DNA from 3 places in the Paenibacillus anseongensis genome. Region 2 is predicted to be linked to each of the others. Evidence: predicted binding sites of a transcription regulator. Region 2 holds the regulator's gene; each other region holds the start of a gene.
The links. The regulator LexA, encoded in region 2, represses DNA repair genes until DNA is damaged. The targets are predictions, from matches to a motif close to CGAACATATGTTCG.
Positions count from the first base shown of each region.

Region 1: GON05_RS24080 (DNA polymerase IV) is a predicted target of LexA. The motif match lies at 3,359-3,372, and genes of this name have one in related genera.
Region 3: GON05_RS03615 (YhjD family protein) is a predicted target of LexA. The motif match lies at 3,488-3,501, and genes of this name have one in related genera.

Region 1 covers NZ_WSEM01000020.1:80,892-87,350, forward strand. The annotation lists gene GON05_RS24065 (CHASE2 domain-containing protein) at 1-1,006, opposite strand, end outside; gene GON05_RS24070 (ferredoxin) at 1,171-1,404, opposite strand; gene mobB (molybdopterin-guanine dinucleotide biosynthesis protein B) at 1,471-1,977, opposite strand; gene GON05_RS24080 (DNA polymerase IV) at 1,985-3,286, opposite strand; gene cimA (citramalate synthase) at 3,500-5,119, shown strand; gene GON05_RS24090 (TlpA family protein disulfide reductase) at 5,180-5,713, opposite strand; gene GON05_RS24095 (MFS transporter) at 5,847-6,459, shown strand, end outside.
Region 2 covers NZ_WSEM01000033.1:137,578-144,036, forward strand. The annotation lists gene glnA (type I glutamate--ammonia ligase) at 1-380, shown strand, start outside; gene GON05_RS30800 (aminopeptidase) at 478-1,716, shown strand; gene lexA (transcriptional repressor LexA) at 2,034-2,651, opposite strand; gene GON05_RS39495 (LysM peptidoglycan-binding domain-containing protein) at 2,805-3,191, shown strand; gene GON05_RS30815 (DUF896 domain-containing protein) at 3,332-3,514, shown strand; gene GON05_RS30820 (HAD family hydrolase) at 3,558-4,349, shown strand; gene GON05_RS30825 (1,2-dihydroxy-3-keto-5-methylthiopentene dioxygenase) at 4,426-4,965, opposite strand; gene metH (methionine synthase) at 5,183-6,459, shown strand, end outside.
Region 3 covers NZ_WSEM01000004.1:350,655-357,113, forward strand. The annotation lists gene GON05_RS03595 (DUF3231 family protein) at 542-1,060, shown strand; gene GON05_RS03600 (CBO0543 family protein) at 1,191-1,745, opposite strand; gene GON05_RS03605 (hypothetical protein) at 2,195-2,350, opposite strand; gene GON05_RS03610 (ATP-dependent DNA ligase) at 2,363-3,205, opposite strand; gene GON05_RS03615 (YhjD family protein) at 3,550-3,918, shown strand; gene GON05_RS03620 (DNA polymerase IV) at 3,925-5,196, shown strand; gene GON05_RS03625 (YolD-like family protein) at 5,193-5,594, shown strand; gene GON05_RS03630 (hypothetical protein) at 5,928-6,459, shown strand, end outside.

The DNA.
Region 1 (6,459 bases), on a different contig from region 2:
ATAAGTAAATCGCTAGTACAGAAATAAGTAGAATAAGACCAATTCCTACAGGTGTACTTGCGTCTTTATAAAATTTGCTTTCCAACAAAGTTTGGATCATATTGGCATGGATTTCGATTCCAAACATTTTGACAGAACTGATCGGCGTAGGATATTCGTCCTGCATTGCCGTCACGAAAGGCCCAACCAATACAATGCTGCCTTGCAGAGGCAAAGGACTTTTGCTATTCAAAACATCCACAAATGACAGCATCTCGTAACCGGTAGTAGCATCCACCTTCTGCCTGGGCAGTGTGAAAAACTCCGTCGTTACCTGATTTCTTTCATTCGTCGGCAAAACGGCACTGCCGCGTTTCCATTCTCCCGTCGCCTCATCTCTCTTAACCTTCTCATTGTCGTCAAGAACGAGATTGGCAAGGGCAACGCTGAAAGCTGGTATGAAAGTCCCATTCTCATCCGGTAATCCAACCGGGAGCTTTCGGGCTTTTCCATCTTTATCGACAAACACATTAATATGCGCCATCTGCTGCTTATTAGTAGTTAAGGTTGTCGTTGGGTAGTCAACTCTCTCAGGCACAAGATCTCCTGCTTGCTGCTGTTTGGAGGGGTAATTGATTTGAACGGGCAGGATAACATTATGATATTTGGCCAGCACATCAGCCAATGCCTTATCGTCTGCGGGGTTTTTGGAAGGTTCAGCTAAGACCACGTCTATGCCGATTGCAGCTGCGCCGGATTGCTCCAGCTTCTCTATCAATTGTGCGTAGGTTGTTCGGTCCCACGGGAATTTCCCGATTGCTTTTAACGATTTCTCATCAATCTTGACAATTTTGATCCGATCCTCAGGTTGGCGTTCTTCCACTGATTTGGCTTTACGCAACACATCTTGAAGGGGACCCTCAATAAAATAAAATAACCCGCTTGAGTTCACCGTGTAGAAATATGCCGACAACAGCATCAACACAAGTCCCGCTGCCAACGTATTGATCCATTTCTTTTTACCCATAAGAGCCTCCCCATGCATACTAGATTCATTGTAAGATGGAGGAAACTAATTGGCAATGAATTGTTACAAAAAAATACAAATTGTAGCAGAAAAAAAGCCCGATCCCTTTGCAGGAACCGAGCTTTTTCGACATATTGTGGAACGCGCCACAAGTTGGGTTATGATTAGTTAAAAGGTGAATCCGCAACTTTGATGGAATCAGTTGGGCAGCCATCTTGTGCATCCTGTAGATCATCGAACAGATCTTCTGGGATTTCAGTTACCCCTTTGTTGCCATCTCCATCAAAAATCACTTCTGCCAAGCCCTCATCATCGTAATCATAGATGTCTGGTGCTGTAGCTCCGCAAGCGCCACAAGCAATACAAGTATCTTTATCAACGAATGTATACTTTGCCATAGTTTAACTCCTCCTCATTTTATCCTCATTGTAAAATATAATATAAATGAGGACAAAGTTCAAACCTTAAAATTGTTCTGCCTTAAAATACCTTTCAACAAAGTCTGCGAGAGCAACAATGTCATTCAAATCAAGCTTTGGCAGGGTTGAGAACCGAGAATCCAGCGTCTCCATATCCGTTGCAATCGCTATAGGCTCGTGTTCTAGAGCTTGAATAATTTCACTCTGCTCTATTGTACGAAAGACAGCGATCTTTGGATGCTTTTCCCGCTTAAATCCTTCAACAAAAACATAATCCATGTGAGCATAAGCGTTGATTTGTTCTTGCAAGTCAGGCTTGCATTTTTTCTCATAGACATGAATAGAATCAGTAGAGATTGTTACGACAGCTTCCGCACCGGATTGCGCAAAAATTGTAGAATCTGCCCCGGATGCTTCCTTATAGTGTCCATGTGCATCATGTTTCAATACAGCGATCTGTTTGCCGCGGCGTTTCATTTCAATGACCAGTTTAGCAATCAAGGTCGTTTTGCCGCTGCCGGAATATCCGGCAAAACCGATACAATGTGCCATAATCCCCTCACTTCTCCTCTTCCTTATGAAGCGGATTATTTTTCAAATGATCCATCTGCAAGGAAGTCCCCCTTGACTTATGATTTCTAATAAAAGCAGAAGGGTCGTCACTCATCATACCAGCGGTCAGAATCGCGTTCTCGCCAAACTTATCTCGAAGTCCATCCATGATTTTATTTAAATTTTCGCGTTTTGGCTGCTTCTCGTAATCAAATAAATCAAGCTGCACGAACGTCTCTTCTTTGCTTGTTAGATTTTGCAAGGTAATCCCCAACAACCGGACCGGCTTGCCGTCCTCCCATTGATGATCGTACAGTTGGCAGGAAGTTCTGTAGATATCATCCATGTGCTCCGTCGGCGTAGGCAAAGTAACGGATCTCGTAATCGTCCTCATGTCCGGATCACGAATGGTGATTTGAATCGTGGATGTCATCAATTCCTGCTTCCGAAGCCTTCTGGCCACCTGATCTGCAAGATTCAAGAAAACGCGGTGAATCTCTTTTCTTTCTATATAGTCCCGAGGCAGCGTTGTCGTATGGCCGATAGATTTGCTTTGCTCTTGCTCAGGGTTAACCGGCGAGTTATCGATCCCATTCGCCGAACGCTTTAGATGTGGGCCCATAACGCCAAAATGCTTGCTTAGCAGTAACTCGTCGCCCTCCGCCAGTTGCCCGAGTGTGAAGATGCCCAGCTTTGTCAGCTTATCAGCCGTTTTTTTGCCGATGCCATATAAATAGTTGCACGGTTTATCCCATAAGACAGTAGGCACGTCCCGCAGGCGCAGAACAGAGATGCCATTCGGTTTTTTCATATCCGAGCCCATTTTAGCTAATAATTTATTTGGTGCAACGCCAATGGAGCAGGGCAGTTGCAGCTCCTTCATAATCCTTTGCTGGATTGTCCCGGCAATCTCAAGCGGGGTACCGAACTGTTTGGATCCGGTAATATCTACAAAACACTCGTCAATCGACATGGATTCGACCATGGGGGAATAGCTGTAAGCGATTTGCATAAAACGTCTTGAAAAACTGCGATACAATTCAAAGTCAGGCCGGATAAGCATCAAATCAGGGCATATTTTCAACGCCTGTCCGACTTGCATGCCTGTTTTAATCCCCATCGATCGGGCCACATAAGAGGAAGTTACAATGATCCCTCTGCGGAGCTCCACGCTTCCGGCAACTGCAATGGGTTTCCCTCTATATATGTCTGGCTCGACAGCCTCATGGACGGAACAATAAAATGCATTCATATCGATATGCAAAATAACTCTGCCTTGCTTGGGATAGTGATGCTCGACCGTCGTCATTTCACAACCCCTTCCATATTCAAAAAACTAGATGAAAGTCATTTTCAGCATACAAAAAAATATGGGTTCAAGCAAACGCATTTTTGAGTTATGATGTCTTTACCCGTAATATTATGTTATAATCGTAAATTATACATTAGCGCTTTAAAGCAAGCATATTAACCTACACATACGTATCCAAGTCATTTTTGCTAGCTTTTGAAGGAGGAACCCATGCCAACATCAGTCAAAATCTTCGACACTACCCTAAGAGACGGAACTCAAGGAGAAGGCATCAGCTTATCTGTTGAGGATAAAATTAAAATTGCCCGGAAGCTCGATGAGCTTGGGGTTCATTATATTGAAGGCGGATGGCCGGGCAGCAACAGCAAAGACATCGAATTCTTTGAGCGTGTCCGCGACATGAAGTTCACCAACGCCAAGATTACCGCCTTCGGAAGCACAAGGCGCAAAGATTCCCTTGCTTCAGACGACATTAATCTGAACAGACTTGTTGAATCAGGTGCGCAGGTAGCAACCATCTTCGGGAAGTCCTGGGACTTCCATGTGCATACAGCGATTCAAACGACACTCGAAGAAAACCTGGCCATGATCTATGACTCCGTACTTTTTTTGAAAAGCTCCGGATTAGAAGTCATTTATGATGCAGAGCATTTCTTTGACGGTTACAAAAACAACCCTGAATATGCTTTGCAAACGATCAAAAAAGCCCAAGATGCCGGTGCAGACTGGATCGTATTGTGTGATACCAATGGAGGTTCGCTCCCTGGTGAAGTAACCGCAATCGTAACCGCTGTGAAGCAGCATGTATCAACGCCTGTTGGCATTCATGCGCATAACGACTGCGAGTTAGGTGTGGCTAACAGCCTCGCTGCCGTTCAAGCTGGTGCCAGACAGATTCAAGGTACGATTAACGGCTATGGCGAGCGCTGCGGGAATGCGAACTTAAGCTCGATTATCCCTAACCTTCAATTGAAGCTGGGATACGACGTTATCACTGAGGAACAATTGAAAACATTAACACCGGTTTCCAGGTATATCAGCGAAATTGCCAACATGCATATGCCGATCAATCAACCTTATGTCGGTAACGCTGCATTCGCCCACAAAGGTGGTATTCACGTATCTGCGATTCTGAAAGACGCAAGTACGTATGAGCACACGAAACCAGAGCTCGTCGGCAACAAACAGCGCGTCCTTGTCTCAGAGCTTGCCGGCCAAAGCAATGTACTTGTCAAAGCGCAAGAGCTGAACTTAGACTTCGATAAAGAGCCACAGAAAACCAAACAAGTGATCGAGAAGATTAAAGATCTCGAACATCAAGGCTACCAGTTCGAGGGAGCAGATGCGACACTTGAGTTACTGCTGCGTGAAGCATTTGAAGGGCTTGAAGAGATTTTCACTTTAGAATCATTTAAAATGCTTGTTGAGAAATCCGCGAACCAATCTGTCGTATCGGAAGCCATCGTCAAGGTTAAAGTGCATGGCGAGACAATCTACACAGCGGCGGAAGGAAACGGTCCCGTTAACGCCTTGGACAACGCTTTACGCAAAGCGCTTATCCAATATTACCCGGATATCAAGAATATCCACCTATCCGATTATAAAGTCCGTGTCCTTGACGAGAAAGACGCAACAGCCGGTAAAGTGCGCGTCCTGATGGAAACGACAGACTTTAACACGACATGGAACACGCTAGGGGTTTCCAGTAATATCATCGAAGCCAGCTGGTATGCGCTTGTGGACAGCTTGCGTTATGCGCTGATCTCCAGACAACGTGTTGAGCCGGCCAACAAAGAGCAAAACGAGCGACTTGGCTTGATCAATCACTAAGACTATACACAGACAAAAGCTGCAAATTGGCCCCCTGAGGCTAACTTGCAGCTTTTTTTATCATCCCTTGATGAGACCCGCTATCTTCTTATCCAACTCTTTTGGCGAAAGCACGTGAATGACTTCACGGACCACGCCATTTTTATCAATCAGAAAACTCGTTGGAATTGCAACAACCCGATACGCATCCGCGTTCGTCCCCTGCTTGTCCAACAGCACAGGGAAAGGGTATTTATACGTTTCCACGAACTTTTTGATATTCTCCATTTTATCCCCAGGCGTCACATTCACCGCATACAAATCAAACTGTCCTTCGTATTTGTTATATACATTCACCAGATCCGGCGCTTCTTCCTCACACGGACCACACCAGGATGCCCAGAAATTAACGAGCAAAGGCTTCTCGCGCGGACCACCAATCGTGTACGCCTTTCCATCAAGCCCAGTCAAGGTAAACGCAGGGGCAAGGAAATTCACCTGAGGCGCTTGTTCAGTTGGCATTAAGGTCTGTTTATTCTTATGCTGGGCGTTTTGATAAATAGCTATCCCGGCTAACACTACGACCAATACGATTACAAATACATTCTTCTTCAAAAATGTGTTCACCTCCATTGTCTATATTATCTCCAATTCAGCCTAATTTCCAACATCGGCAAATCAACAAAGTATGCTTTCCCCATTTACGGGAAAAGTAAGTCTACCAATTGCTCTGAAAGGAATAATCAAAGTGAACAAAGTTGCAACATCCAACACCAGGACCAAAAACAGATTTAGTGACCATGCCAGCAACGGCTCAAACAACACATCGAATAACAAATCAAACAGCAAATCCAAAGATAAGTCAAGCAAAGGCTCCATATGGGAATACATTGCGTTAGCAACAATTCCTTTGGTTCTCGTCTTAGGGAATTCCATGCTAGTCCCTATTTTACCTGATCTACAGGAAAAGATGGGCATCTCCCGCTTCCAAAGCTCCCTTGTCATTACACTATTCTCGATTGCAGCAGGCGTCATTATTCCGGTATCCGGCTACTTGTCAGATCGCTTTACGCGGAAATCCGTCATCATTCCATCGCTTATCGTGTACGGGGCAGCTGGTGTTCTGGCAGGCTTCGGGGCTGTTTGGCACTCTTACCCCATCCTGATCATCGCACGCGCCATACAAGGCCTTGGAGCCGCCGGTACAGCCCCTATAGCCATGGCATTAGTTGGCGATCTATACAAAGGCGGAGATGCAAGCAAGGCTCTAGGGCTTATAGAAGCTTCCAATGGAGCAGGCAAGGTGGTCAGTCCAATATTAGGTTCATTACTTGCCATAATCGTCTGGTTTGCCCCTTTTT
Region 2 (6,459 bases):
TGATTCGTATCCCGGCTTCCCGCGGGTTAAGCACGCGCGTTGAAGTTCGTAATCCGGATCCAGCGGCGAACCCATACTTGGCGCTTGCTGTTATGCTTGCAGCTGGTCTGGACGGCATCAAAAACAAAATGCAGCTGCCTCCTCCAACGGATCGCAACATTTATGTGATGACGGAAGAAGAGAGAGAAAGCCAAGGCATCCCAAGCTTGCCACTCAACTTGAAACAAGCTTTGGACGAGCTGCTGCGCGATGATGTGATTTGTGATACGCTTGGCGAACATGCTTTAGCACATTTCTATGAGCTCAAAGAAATCGAATGGGATATGTATCGCACCCAGGTTCACCAATGGGAGAGAGATCAATATCTATCCCTATACTAAGATCATCAGCAATGTTTGAAAATTAGATAAGATAGCCCGTCATGATTCAGGTACGTCCTGAACTGATGGGCTTTTTCATGCGAAGGAGCAGGAACTCATGGATAATTTTTTAGTCAACTTAGAGAAATATGCGGAACTAGTGGTAAAAATTGGCGTTAATTTGACCAAAGGTCAAGACCTAATGATTGAGTCACCAATGGAATGCTTGGACTTGACGCGCCTAATTGTTAAGAAAGCTTATGAGGCTGGTGCGAACTATGTGCAGGTGAACTGGCAGGATGATTTCCTGACGCGTGCGCGCTTAGAAACGGCTCATGATGATGCACTCTACTACTACCCGGTGTGGTATACGGATATGTTGGAGCGTTTTGTTGAGAATGGCGGAGCACTTCTGAATATTAAGGTGCCAGATCCTGATTTGTATGCCGGTATTGACCCTGGTGTGATTTCCAGAGCTTCCAAGGCGATGGCAACAGCACGTTCTAAGTATCAAAAATACGTAAGAACGAGCACGTTCAGCTGGTGCTTAATTAAAGCACCGACAACTGCATGGGCTTCCAAAGTTTACGCGGATCTTCCTGAAGAAGAGCGGATGGATGCGATGTGGGACGCTATTTTTCGGTTCAATCGTGTATATGAAAACGATCCGGTTAGTGCATGGCGTGCACATATTGAGCAGTTGAAGCGCGTTCGCAAGGTGCTGAACGATAAACAATATGCAGCGCTGCAGTACCGGGCTGCAGGGACTGATCTGCGCGTAGAGCTGCCAGATGGCCACATTTGGCTTGGTGGGGATAAAGCGAACGCGAGCGGGATTCGCTTTGTTGCGAATATGCCGACGGAAGAAGTATTTACGATGCCCAAGCGGACAGGTGTTAACGGGACGGTAACAAGTACCATGCCGCTGAATGTGAATGGCGCATTGGTCGATAAGTTTTCGTTCAAGTTCGAAGACGGCAAGGTTGTAGATTATAAGGCAGAGGTCGGCCATGAGCATTTGACCAGGTTATTGGAAATGGACGAAGGCGCTCGTTATTTAGGCGAAGTCGCGCTTGTTCCCTATGATTCACCGATATCCAATCTAAAACGGATTTTTTATAATACAGGTATTGATGAAAATGCCTCCTGCCATCTTGCTTTGGGCAGCTGTTATCCAATCAATATGAAGGATGGGGCTTCTTTATCCAACGAGGAGCTGAAAGTAAGAGGCGGGAACACAAGTCTGATCCACGTGGACTTCATGATCGGGACGGCTGATCTTGAGATTGACGGTGTGCTTCAGGATGGTAGTTTGGAGCCTATTTTCCGTCAGGGGAATTGGGCGCTTGCATTTTGATTCGTAAGAAAACCGGGGGACGAATTGTCCTTCGGTTTTTTGTCTTTATAGGGGGAACTATAGTCCCTTATTTGCCAGAAGAAGCACATTATCCACTAGGTAAGGGGATCTACAGTTCGCTATTTTGTTGATTTCACTGATAGGACGATTGTTGGACGTCAAATAAAGGCCTGTAGTTCCTCTTCGAGATTACAATGGCTATTTTTCTCCAAATAGAGTACTACAGTTCCCTTATCCTGTTTCGTGGATCCTTAGCTGGATTCGCGCGCACCTAAAAAGGACCATCAGGCAGATCCACCTGACGGTCCTTCTTATTCTTACATATCGCGGAATAATCCGATGACTCGGCCTAGAATCGTAACATTTTTCAGTAGAATCGGCTTCAAAGCTGAGTTTTCCGGTTGAAGGCGGATATGATCCTTCTCTTTGTAAAAACGCTTGACCGTCGCTTCGTCGTCTTCCGTCATCGCGACAACGATGTCACCATTGTTCGCTGTTTGCTGCTGCTTGACGATGACATAATCTCCGTTATGTATGCCGGCTTCGATCATACTGTCTCCCATGACGCTAAGCATAAACACATTGTTATCTCCGACCATGCTGACTGGAAGAGGGAAGTAGTCTTCGATGTTCTCTGTCGCCGTAATTGGCACACCGGCGGTAACTTTACCTACGAGTGGTACGCGTGCAACGGAAACAGCGAAATGAGTCTCGGCACCGTCTAAGCCAAGAATCTCGATAGCGCGAGGTTTGGTTGGATCACGACGAATCAAACCTTTCTTCTCAAGACGCTCCAAATGACCATGTACGGTTGAACTGGAGGCTAGTCCGACAGCCTCGCCGATTTCGCGTACGGAAGGCGGGTAACCCTTATCTTTCACTTCGTTCTTAATGTATTCTAAAATAGCTTGTTGACGCTGCGAAATCTTACTCAATAGTTATCACTCCAATACTGGGAATCATTACCCAAAGTATAACATAGAACCCGAGTTCGTACAAACATAAGTTCGAATAAATCGTTGACTCAAACATGTGTTCGTGTTATTCTAAAAACAGAACAAATGTTTGGGGGATGATTATTCATGTATATGGCCTACTCACACACTACCAATTCACGCACGCCTCATAGATCAACTGCCGCGTCCAAAGGGATTGCAACCAAATCACGTAATACGAAAACAATCATTCGATTTCTTTTTATTGCATTAATTCTGGGGACTGTGTTCTCATTCGGTGCCATGGTACAAGCTTATGCGGCGGCGTCTTCGCCGACGGGCAGTGTATCCAATCACGTTGAAACTAAGAAAGTTGTCCAGGAGCAAGTTGTCATTCAAGAGGGGGACACGCTCTGGGGTATTGCGACTGCTCATAAGAAAGACGGAGAGAACATTCGTTCTTATATAGATGAGATTAAGACGAAAAATCATTTAACTACGAGTGCCTTGAAAGAAGGACAGGTTTTATTGCTCCCTTAATCATTACTTTCCTATAGAATGGAAATAGACGAATAGAGGCCAGGAATTATTCCTATGCCTCTTTTTGCTGTTTTCTTGACATTCCACTAGAGGGATGGCAAAGTAATAGTCATATTGAATTTTTGAACTGGAGGATCACTATGAGTGACAGTATGGACAAAACCATCGAACGCATTAATGAGCTTGCTCGTAAAGCGAAAACCGTTGGCTTATCGGATGCGGAAATCGATGAACGAAATGAATTGAGAAAAAAATATATTGAGGCTTTCCGAGGCAATCTTAAAGTTCAACTTGATTCCATCAAGTTCACGGACGAAGAGTAGTTGCTTTTTCACATAGAAACAACATTCAAAGGGGAAATGAATGATGACGTTGAAGGCTGTACTTTTTGATTTAGATGATACGCTTTTGTGGGATGACCGCAGTGTACAAGAAGCTTTTGAAGCAACTTGCGCGGAAGCAGCGAAACACGCGGCAGTGAATCCGGAAGAATTGGAAGCCGCTGTTCGTAAAGAAGCTCGTGCTTTATACGAATCCTATGAACCTTTTCCATTCACCAAAATGATTGGCATTAATCCATTTGAAGGGCTTTGGGCTAATTTCACACAAGGTGAAAATGAGAATTTTCGCAAATTGGAGGCACTAGCACCAGGTTATCGCACGGAAGCGTGGACTCGCGGGCTTCGCGCGTTAGGCGTAGAAGATGCAGAGCTGGGGTACAAGCTGGGCGAGCTTTTTCCTGCTGAACGACGCAATCGTCCCTACGTTTATGAAGAAACTTTCCGTGTGCTGGACGCATTGAAGGGTAAGTACAAGCTGCTTCTCCTAACAAACGGATCACCTGATCTTCAAAAAGAAAAATTAGCTGGTGTGTCAGCTATTACGTCCTATTTCGATCATATTGTCATTTCCGGGGAATTTGGAGTGGGTAAACCGGATGTTTCTATTTTCCACCATGCGCTGGAACTTCTGGGAATTCATGCGGAAGAAGGGATTATGATCGGTGATAAACTGACGACGGATATTCTTGGTTCCGGACGTGTAGGTATGCGCAATATTTGGATCAATCATCATGGACTACAAAGTGGAGATGAGATTGTTCCTGCGAATGAGGTATCGCGTTTAGAGGAAGTTTTACCGATTATCGCTAATGCTTAATACTGCATAACGAAAAGCCCAACGGCGGTTTGGACAAGATGTCCTGCGCTGTTGGGCTTTCTTCTAAGATAAAGTATTAGGCTTTGATGAAAGCTGGATCTTCCACGTTATAAGCGACCCATCCATCTTTTTCAATGAAAAGACGTACGGCAACGATTTGACGATTATCCATCAGTGTAAAGAAGTGGTTCGTGTTCTCAGGAACCGAAATGACATCCCCTGGCTCAAGTTCAACATCGAAATAGCCAAGTTCTTCGGATTTAATGATGAAGATCCCTTTACCGGAAACGATAGCGCGAATCTCATCTTCTGTGTGTGTATGAACTTGCTCAAATTTCTTAAGCAGTTCTTCAATATTCGGTGTAGCATCGGAAAGGGAGATTACATCCCAGATTTCGTAACCGCGTCTAGCCGCCAAATCACGGATTTCCGGCTCATACGTGCTGATGATTTGAGCTTTTTCTTCATCATTCAGTACGAATTTCTCGCGCAGTGCTTCAGGAAGCTTGTTCGCATCCCAATGTTCATATACAACTTCTTGGCTATCCAAGAAGGCTTTGACTTGCTCTTCGCCTTCGATTCGTTCATTCGTATTGCGAATTCTAATTTGTGCCATGCAGCATCCCTCTTTCTTAGTAAATATACTTGTATTATAGTGGAAATGGTGTGCGCTGTCGATGCATGATCATAAGTTTACCCGATAAATCCTATAGGTTTTTATGATAATTCAAAATCTTTTCATAGAAGCCGTATTCTGTTACACTAAATCTTAACATAATTTGTCGATTATTTATTATTTATCGCTTCAGGATAAGTTGAAAGGGAGTCATTTCATGTCTAAACCACCGATTCAAGAACAGCTAAAGAAAAAGATCATGATCCTCGATGGCGCCATGGGTACCATGATTCAGCAAGAGAATTTAACAGCTGAAGATTTCGGAGGCGATGATTTAGACGGCTGTAATGAAATTCTATGCGTAACACGCCCGGATGTGATTCGTAAGATTCATGAAGCTTATTTCGCCGCAGGCGCGGATATGATAGAAACGAATACGTTCGGAACGACAAGTGTAGTTCTTGCCGAATATGATTTGCAAGACCGTCATCGCGAGTTGAATCTCGCTGCAGCCAAGCTGGCAATCGAGGCAGCGAACAAATATTCAACGCCGGAATGGCCGCGATATGTCGTAGGGGCTATGGGGCCAACGACCAAAACCTTATCAGTAACAGGTGGCGTTACGTTCGACCAATTGGAAGATAGTTACTATGAACAAGCTTTAGCTTTATGTGAAGCAGGGGTCGATGCGATTCTTCTGGAAACGTCGCAAGATACACTGAACGTTAAAGCGGGAAGCATTGGGATTCGCAGAGCTTTCGAAAAGTTAGGCTTCGAGCTGCCGATTATGATTTCGGGAACGATTGAACCAATGGGTACAACGCTAGCCGGGCAGAATATCGAGTCTTTCTATATTTCACTTGAACATTTGAAACCTATTTCTATGGGATTGAACTGTGCTACGGGCCCTGAGTTCATGCGGGATCACATTCGAACGCTAGCGGGGATTGCGGAGACCGCCATCAGCTGTTATCCGAACGCCGGATTGCCGGATGAGAATGGTCATTATCATGAATCGCCGGAATCCTTGGCCAAGAAAATGGCCGGTTTTGCCGAGCAGGGCTGGCTTAATATTGCCGGCGGATGCTGTGGAACAACTCCTGAGCACATTCGTGCTATGGCAGAAACACTTAGCGAGTATAAACCTAGAACGGAATATGGGACACATTTACCCGCTGTTTCGGGGATTGAAACCTTATTTATCGAACCTGAGAACCGCCCCATCATGGTCGGTGAACGTACGAATATTTCGGGATCGCGTAAATTCAAACGCTTGATTAAAGAAGGCAAATTTGAAGAAGGTTCAGAAATTGCCCGTAATCAAGTGAAAAACGGAGCACACATCATCGATATCAACTTGCAGGATACAGATATTGATGAGGCTTACGCGGTGGAAGAGTTCATGCAGCAGGTGGTCAAAAAGGTGAAGGTGCCTTTGATGATTGACTCCACGTATGATCACATTATCGAGTTGGGACTTAAATACTCGCAAGG
Region 3 (6,459 bases), on a different contig from region 2:
TCAACATACAAAAAACTACTCTATTGTTCCGAGTGGCTGTTTGTGTTTATATGCCGATGTGAAACTATGGTCAAATCTTACTTTGTGCTTAGATCTACAACGGTGAACCATTTTACAGATAGCAGATAGAAGTAAGGATCATTACGCTAACGGGAAACGTTAGTTGAATAAATGTAACACAAGAATGAAATCTTAATTTAACATTAATGAATCAAGCCTATTAATAAAACCACCCTTTTAAAATAATGATGACTCACAGCGCGTTGCTGTGGGTCACTCTTTTTATTCATTGAAGTGGTTGAATTATTCGGTTTATCATGAATATACACTAATAACCAACGACATAATAACCTCCAGAGGTGAACGTCATGAGATGCATCTATTGTGATAACGTACAGCAATTAAAAGGCAAAAAACATAAGTGCTTCATTTGTACCATCACAAAACCCCGTTAACAGATTAGTCAAAGTACTTCACTTCAGCATTTAATTACTTTTTCGAGTCAACACCGAGAATAATCTAATTTAAAGGAGTTGCAACAATGGGTATCTTATCTGGTAATCAAAAGGATGAACCATTACATTATGGGGAGATCTATGATTTGTGGCAGTTCTCAATGACGGCCAAAGGCTGTGTTTCTGCCAACCGAGCATATCAGTATCATGTTGGTGATAATGACCTTAAGAAAATACTTGGCGACATCATTAACCAAGCTGAGCTTGAAATAAGTGAGTGCGATACTATATTAATAAATAATGGTATCGTGCCTTCCCCTTCTTTACCTGAAAGACCTGAAACTAAGTTAGAAGATATTCCTGTTGGTGTAAAGTTCTCCGATCAAGAAATCGCTTCTATGGTTGGCGCTGATACCTCCCTTAGCTTAGTTGCATGTAGTCAAATTATGAGTAAGGCAACACGAGAAGACATTGGGGCCCTATTTGCTAAATATCACGCAACCAAAACAGCAATTGGATTGAAAATCCTAAAAGTTAGTAAAGAAAAAGGTTGGTTGATCCCTCCTCCGCTTCAAATTAAGAGACCAGAGCTTGTAGAAGCTTAATTATTGTATAGTCAAAATCGTGGACGTGGCATCCTGCATGTTACGCTAAGCAGAACTATAGTTTAATCACGACATTAAGGCAGCTGATTGTGCTCAGCTGCCTTTTTGAATGCACAAATACAGTACGCTATTAAGTCAATTCTTTAAATTTATTTCTTCTGCTGAAGTAATGAGCAAGCAAATAAATGATGAATTGAATTGGGGCTGAGTAGCTAAATTTCCAAATTTGCGGCTCATAAATCTTAAGCCATGTGAAAAATGGTTCTGCGACGTACGAAGTAAGAAGTGCAAAAAATATTGCTTTAAGGTAAGGATTAGTTTTAGGTTTTATTTGTATAAGAAACATTACCGAAACTGGCATTAGAGTTATATCCCATGGAAAATAAGTTGGAAGTACTGGAATAACATTAAACCTATAATGCCAGAATCCTAACTGATCCCCAAGAATGTCAAGAATGAGTGAGATAACCATAACGAAATATCCAGCGTATAGAATTCGGTCAGTACTATGTTTATCACGTAAGAAAATCCAAACTATCCAAGGAAAAATGGATAAGAATAAGCCGAACCACCATAAACCTGAAAAGAGAACGTAGGTTTGCCAGATTTCTACTCTTTCATGAATCAATGTTTGAATTTGATTAACATTAGCGTCAATAAGTTCAATAATTTGTTTTTTTTCCATGAACTAACACCCCTTAACGGAGTTATTATTTTCAGAGTAGGGATCTTGTTATACATAATGAAATGATAAAACGAAATTGAATTTTGGCTTGGGATTAAGCTAACGGATAACGTTAGTTCAAAGTAAGGGAGCAGATGCCGCGGCAACTGCCCTTTTTGTTTAACGGGAACGTCTGTTAGACACGGATTTGATACTTGTTGGAATAAGCGAAAGCCTGGGGCACCCCCAGGCTTAACTTTTATTCTATAACATTGGTGCAATACCTAAATACCTTCGACATAACTTCTCTTTCGTAATCATTTTTTACATAAAAGCAGTGACGTTTCCAGTCTAGAAGCCGCAGGGCTCCATCAATATCTCCAGCCATTGCATCATTAAAAGCCCTCTCAACCTGTTCCAATGAAGGGATTCTTTGATGTTTTCTGTGAAATCCAATAATTCTCGACAATTCAGTACTCTTGAACTTCATCAATTAAAAAATATGCCTCCATGTTTGTATCGAAAACAACGATGCGGCTATTTACATCATAATCCATATCATTCACTTCTAAATGACTTAGTGTTTTCTCTTCGCCTGTCTCTGTATGCTTAACTCGGTATTCCATAAGTGTCATCCCCTAAACAATAAACTCCTCAAAGACTGGAAGTCGCATGATTCCAGATTTATACCAATCCCTATATTTAACTCTACAGCGTACTACAGGCTTTATAAAGACGTAATCTTTGCTCTCACCACTTTTAAAAGAATGAAACACAGGCATCATTGATTCACGAGCAGACTTACTTATTCCAAGCTCCATGGTGCCAATACTGCGGACAGACTCACCCTCTTGATAGCTAAGAAGCCAAGAATGTTCTTTCTTGCTGTATCCGGTTATGTATACCTCTGCCGTTTGGTAGTTAATAACCTTCTGCCATGACCAGGAGCGTACTCCTTTTTCATATTTCGAGTCTTTTTTCTTAATGACAATACCTTCAAGACCATGCTGACATACGATTTTAAAAAAGTCCCTTGCACTGCCTTTAATTGGCCGAACAATTCTATATTGTTCCGTCTCCATAAGTGTCTCTTCAAGTAGTTGCTTACGTCGAACTAATGGCAACCCAGTCACGTCCACGCCTTGATGATACAAGATGTCAAAAGCCATAAATACGACTGGTTTACGCTTTTTATTGGATCGGAGACCTGCATTTGTTGCTTCGAAGTCCGCCCGCCCTTGTTCATCAAGGACAACAATTTCTCCATCGAGAATAGTTCCTTTAGGAATCGGTGGATTGTGTAGTTCAGGATATTTTACTGTTGCATTCGTGTTCTTTGTGTATAGTTTAAACACATCCATATTTGATACAATCAACCGAATACCATCCCATTTCAATTCGGCGAAAGTAGAATCATTATCAAACGGTTCGTTGTTTTTGGCATATTGGAGAAGCATTGGAGGAATAAACATTTTCTTCATCACCCATAATAATGGTACACCTTAGAGCTATCTATGACTAATGGGATTTGAAGGAAGCAAGGAGCATTAGAATGAAGAAATTAATTACCCCTAGTTCATTTGTTTGTTTGAGTATAGCAACTGCAATCACATTTCCAGTGTACTACGTCCTTAAAGGTAGATGAAGTACTCATGAGTTCGGAGAGTATTACTTTGCCAATAGAACCCATTTAGTAAATAAGTAAATCCCCACTGCTTAAATGGCTTTGGGGATTTTTGAGTTCCTAAAAATAACTTGCATAGCGAATACGTGTTCGGTATATAATATAAAATACAAACAAATGTTCTTATTTTGAGGTGATTAAATGAGTGTCATGACAAGTGTAGAGACCGAAGAAGATGTTCAATTAATCAAAGAATTTACATTGTTTCCTATTTTACTTGATATGCTGGCAAGGGATTCGGAAGAGCTTAGGGTTCACAAAGATAAAATTATATATGGTCATATTCTGTTTTATTTAAAAGAAGTTGAGGACGCAATTTATCCTGAAATACAAAATATTAAGAGTGCAATGAAAGAGCGTGACATCAGAGTGTTAAAAACTTCAACCACAGCTTTAGGCATTAATGTTGAATATAAAGTTCGCGGATACGTCCACCATTTTACAATGTTACGCAGTTTGATTAAGGCTGAACTCATGACAACATTAATGAGAATGCGGAGGTCGTTGTAAATGGTATTGAGAGAAAAAAGTGATCGTACGATCTATCTCTCGGATTGCCAATCTTTTTACGCTAGCGTCGAAAAAGCTTCTCATCCGGGCTTAGAAAATCTCCCGGTTGTGGTGGCTGGAGATCCAGCTAGAAGATCAGGAATTATTTTGGCTGCTTGCCCAATAGCCAAGAGCTTTGGAATTAGTACAGCGCAGAGGCTTGGAGAAGCACTACAGTTATGTCCGAATGTGATTGTAATGCGGCCGCACATGCAACGCTATATTGATGTATCACTTGCGATTACGGATATTTACAAGGAGTACACAGACCTTGTGGAAGTATTTTCGATTGATGAGCAGTTTCTGGACGTGACAGGCTCGCTCAATCATTTTCGCTGTAATCCAGAAGAACTGGCTGTCATGATTCAAAAGAAGGTCGCGGCATCAATGAACATACGTATTCGTGTTGGCATCGGTCCTACTAAAATCCTTGCTAAACAAGCAACGGACAACTTCGCAAAGAAAAACCTGAATGGCATTTTTACACTTGGTAAAGAAGATGTAGAACGTGTCTTATGGCCTTTAAGTGTAGATAAGATGTACGGAGTTGGGTCGCGCATGACGAGGCATTTTGTTAATCTTGGCATGACCACAATTGGTCACGTTGCAAGGACGCCATTGCATGTACTCAAACAGAAGTTTCGTGCACGATTTGGTAAACAGACAGACATTCAAGCGGAGGTTATGTGGCGTACAGCTAATGGTCTCGATGATAGTCCAGTCACGCCAGGAACGTTCAATGTAGCTCCGAAATCAATTGGTCACGGAATGACCTTGCCAAGAGATTATACGACGGCAGAAGAAGTAGATATTGTTCTACTGGAATTAACGGAAGAAGTTTGCCGCGATGCGCGGAAGAAGGGTTACACGAGTGGAACCATTCATGTATTCTGTATGTGCTCGCCGTATGATGCCCCTACCGGATTTAGTCAGCAGCGAAAAATGCCTTTTGCAACGAACAATACACTAAAAGTATTTGGATCAGTTCGTGAGATATTTCATCGTAATTGGAATGGTCACCCGGTACGTAAAGTTGGTGTCACGCTAGGGTCTCTTGATGATGAGGAAGTCACACAGCTGGACCTCTTCGAGGACGTGACGAAGCTGCGTAAGCTGGATAGCGTATTGGATGGCATCAAAGATCGGTTCGGTAACACGGCAATTATTAGGGCTTCAAGTTTAATGAAAGCCGGACTCGCAGCAGACAGAGCAGGCAAAATTGGAGGTCACTATAAATGAGTAAAAAATTAGAACTTAACGGACTTTGGGAGTCTAGTCGGATGATGCTTCCGCAGCATAAGGAAGCCGCGCTAAGAAGTCGAAAAGAAAATCAACGCATGTCAAGACCTATACGAGATGAGCAAGAAATTCAAAATATTTCAGCAGTGCTGAGCTTGTCGCAGATGTATAAAAAACCAGTTGTACTAACATTATATGAAGAATTTAAAACTCGATCAGTTACTGGCATCGTAGCACGCAGTAAGCATGGTGAATTTCGATTAGACATAGTGGAGACTTCTAGCGGAGCAGGGGATTGGGAATGGGTTGCCTATAGAGATGTTCTTAAAGCCGAATTATGCGATGAATGGACAGAAGATCTAAATAATGAAGTAATGATAAAAGTTAGAAGAAAATAAAGTTGTAAACAAAAAAATATACTATTAGCTTAGGAGAATAAGGGAGTTGGCCATTAAGCTAATAGGCAGGTTTACGTAGCATATTCATGTATTCACGGGAATTCCCTAAACGAGTAACTGCGAACGGCTACATATCTACTTATTAAATGTGTGGCTAGTGTGAATTTCCGGTAACCCCAAGGGAAGCTAAAGTCTCCCTTGGTTTTTGCATTGCTCTTTTTGTTTTAATTGTGTAATTATGTAAAGAAAGCATTACATCTATTACCGAAATCTGGTATATTGAAGTTTATATTTTACAAAGATTTCCTCATACCAGCATTTTGGAGGTTAAATATGAACATTGAAGTAATAATGCATTACTTAGAAGCAACCAAACATTTTATGTCCGAAAAAAAAATTAGGTTTATAGTCGGTAAAGTTAACACAGGTATTCAGATAACCATAACACCTAACGAAGCTGCTAAACATGGCGTAGATCTTGCACTGTTACAGCAACTTTTGCCCCTATTTTTCCAAATTGCTACATCAAAAATGAGTGGTGATATAGATTCTGGGCTAAGCATCGCTTCTGAACAGTTTTCAGAAATTGAACCTAGTCATTTAATTGGATTGGTTTATGAAGCAATTGTAACAGATGAATTTAAAAGACAATACTTCCATAGGATCACTGCTATTGGCCCAATACTAGATTCACTAGAGGCTCAGTACATAATTAAACCGAGTCAAAATAAAGAAGTATCTCCAGATGTACCTTCACTCAATTTTACAATAAATAGTAGAGGAGCAACTCGACCAGAAGATAGTTTTTCGACAACTTTAGATATGTCGGTCGATGATGTAGAACTTCTCTATAATTTTTTTAAAT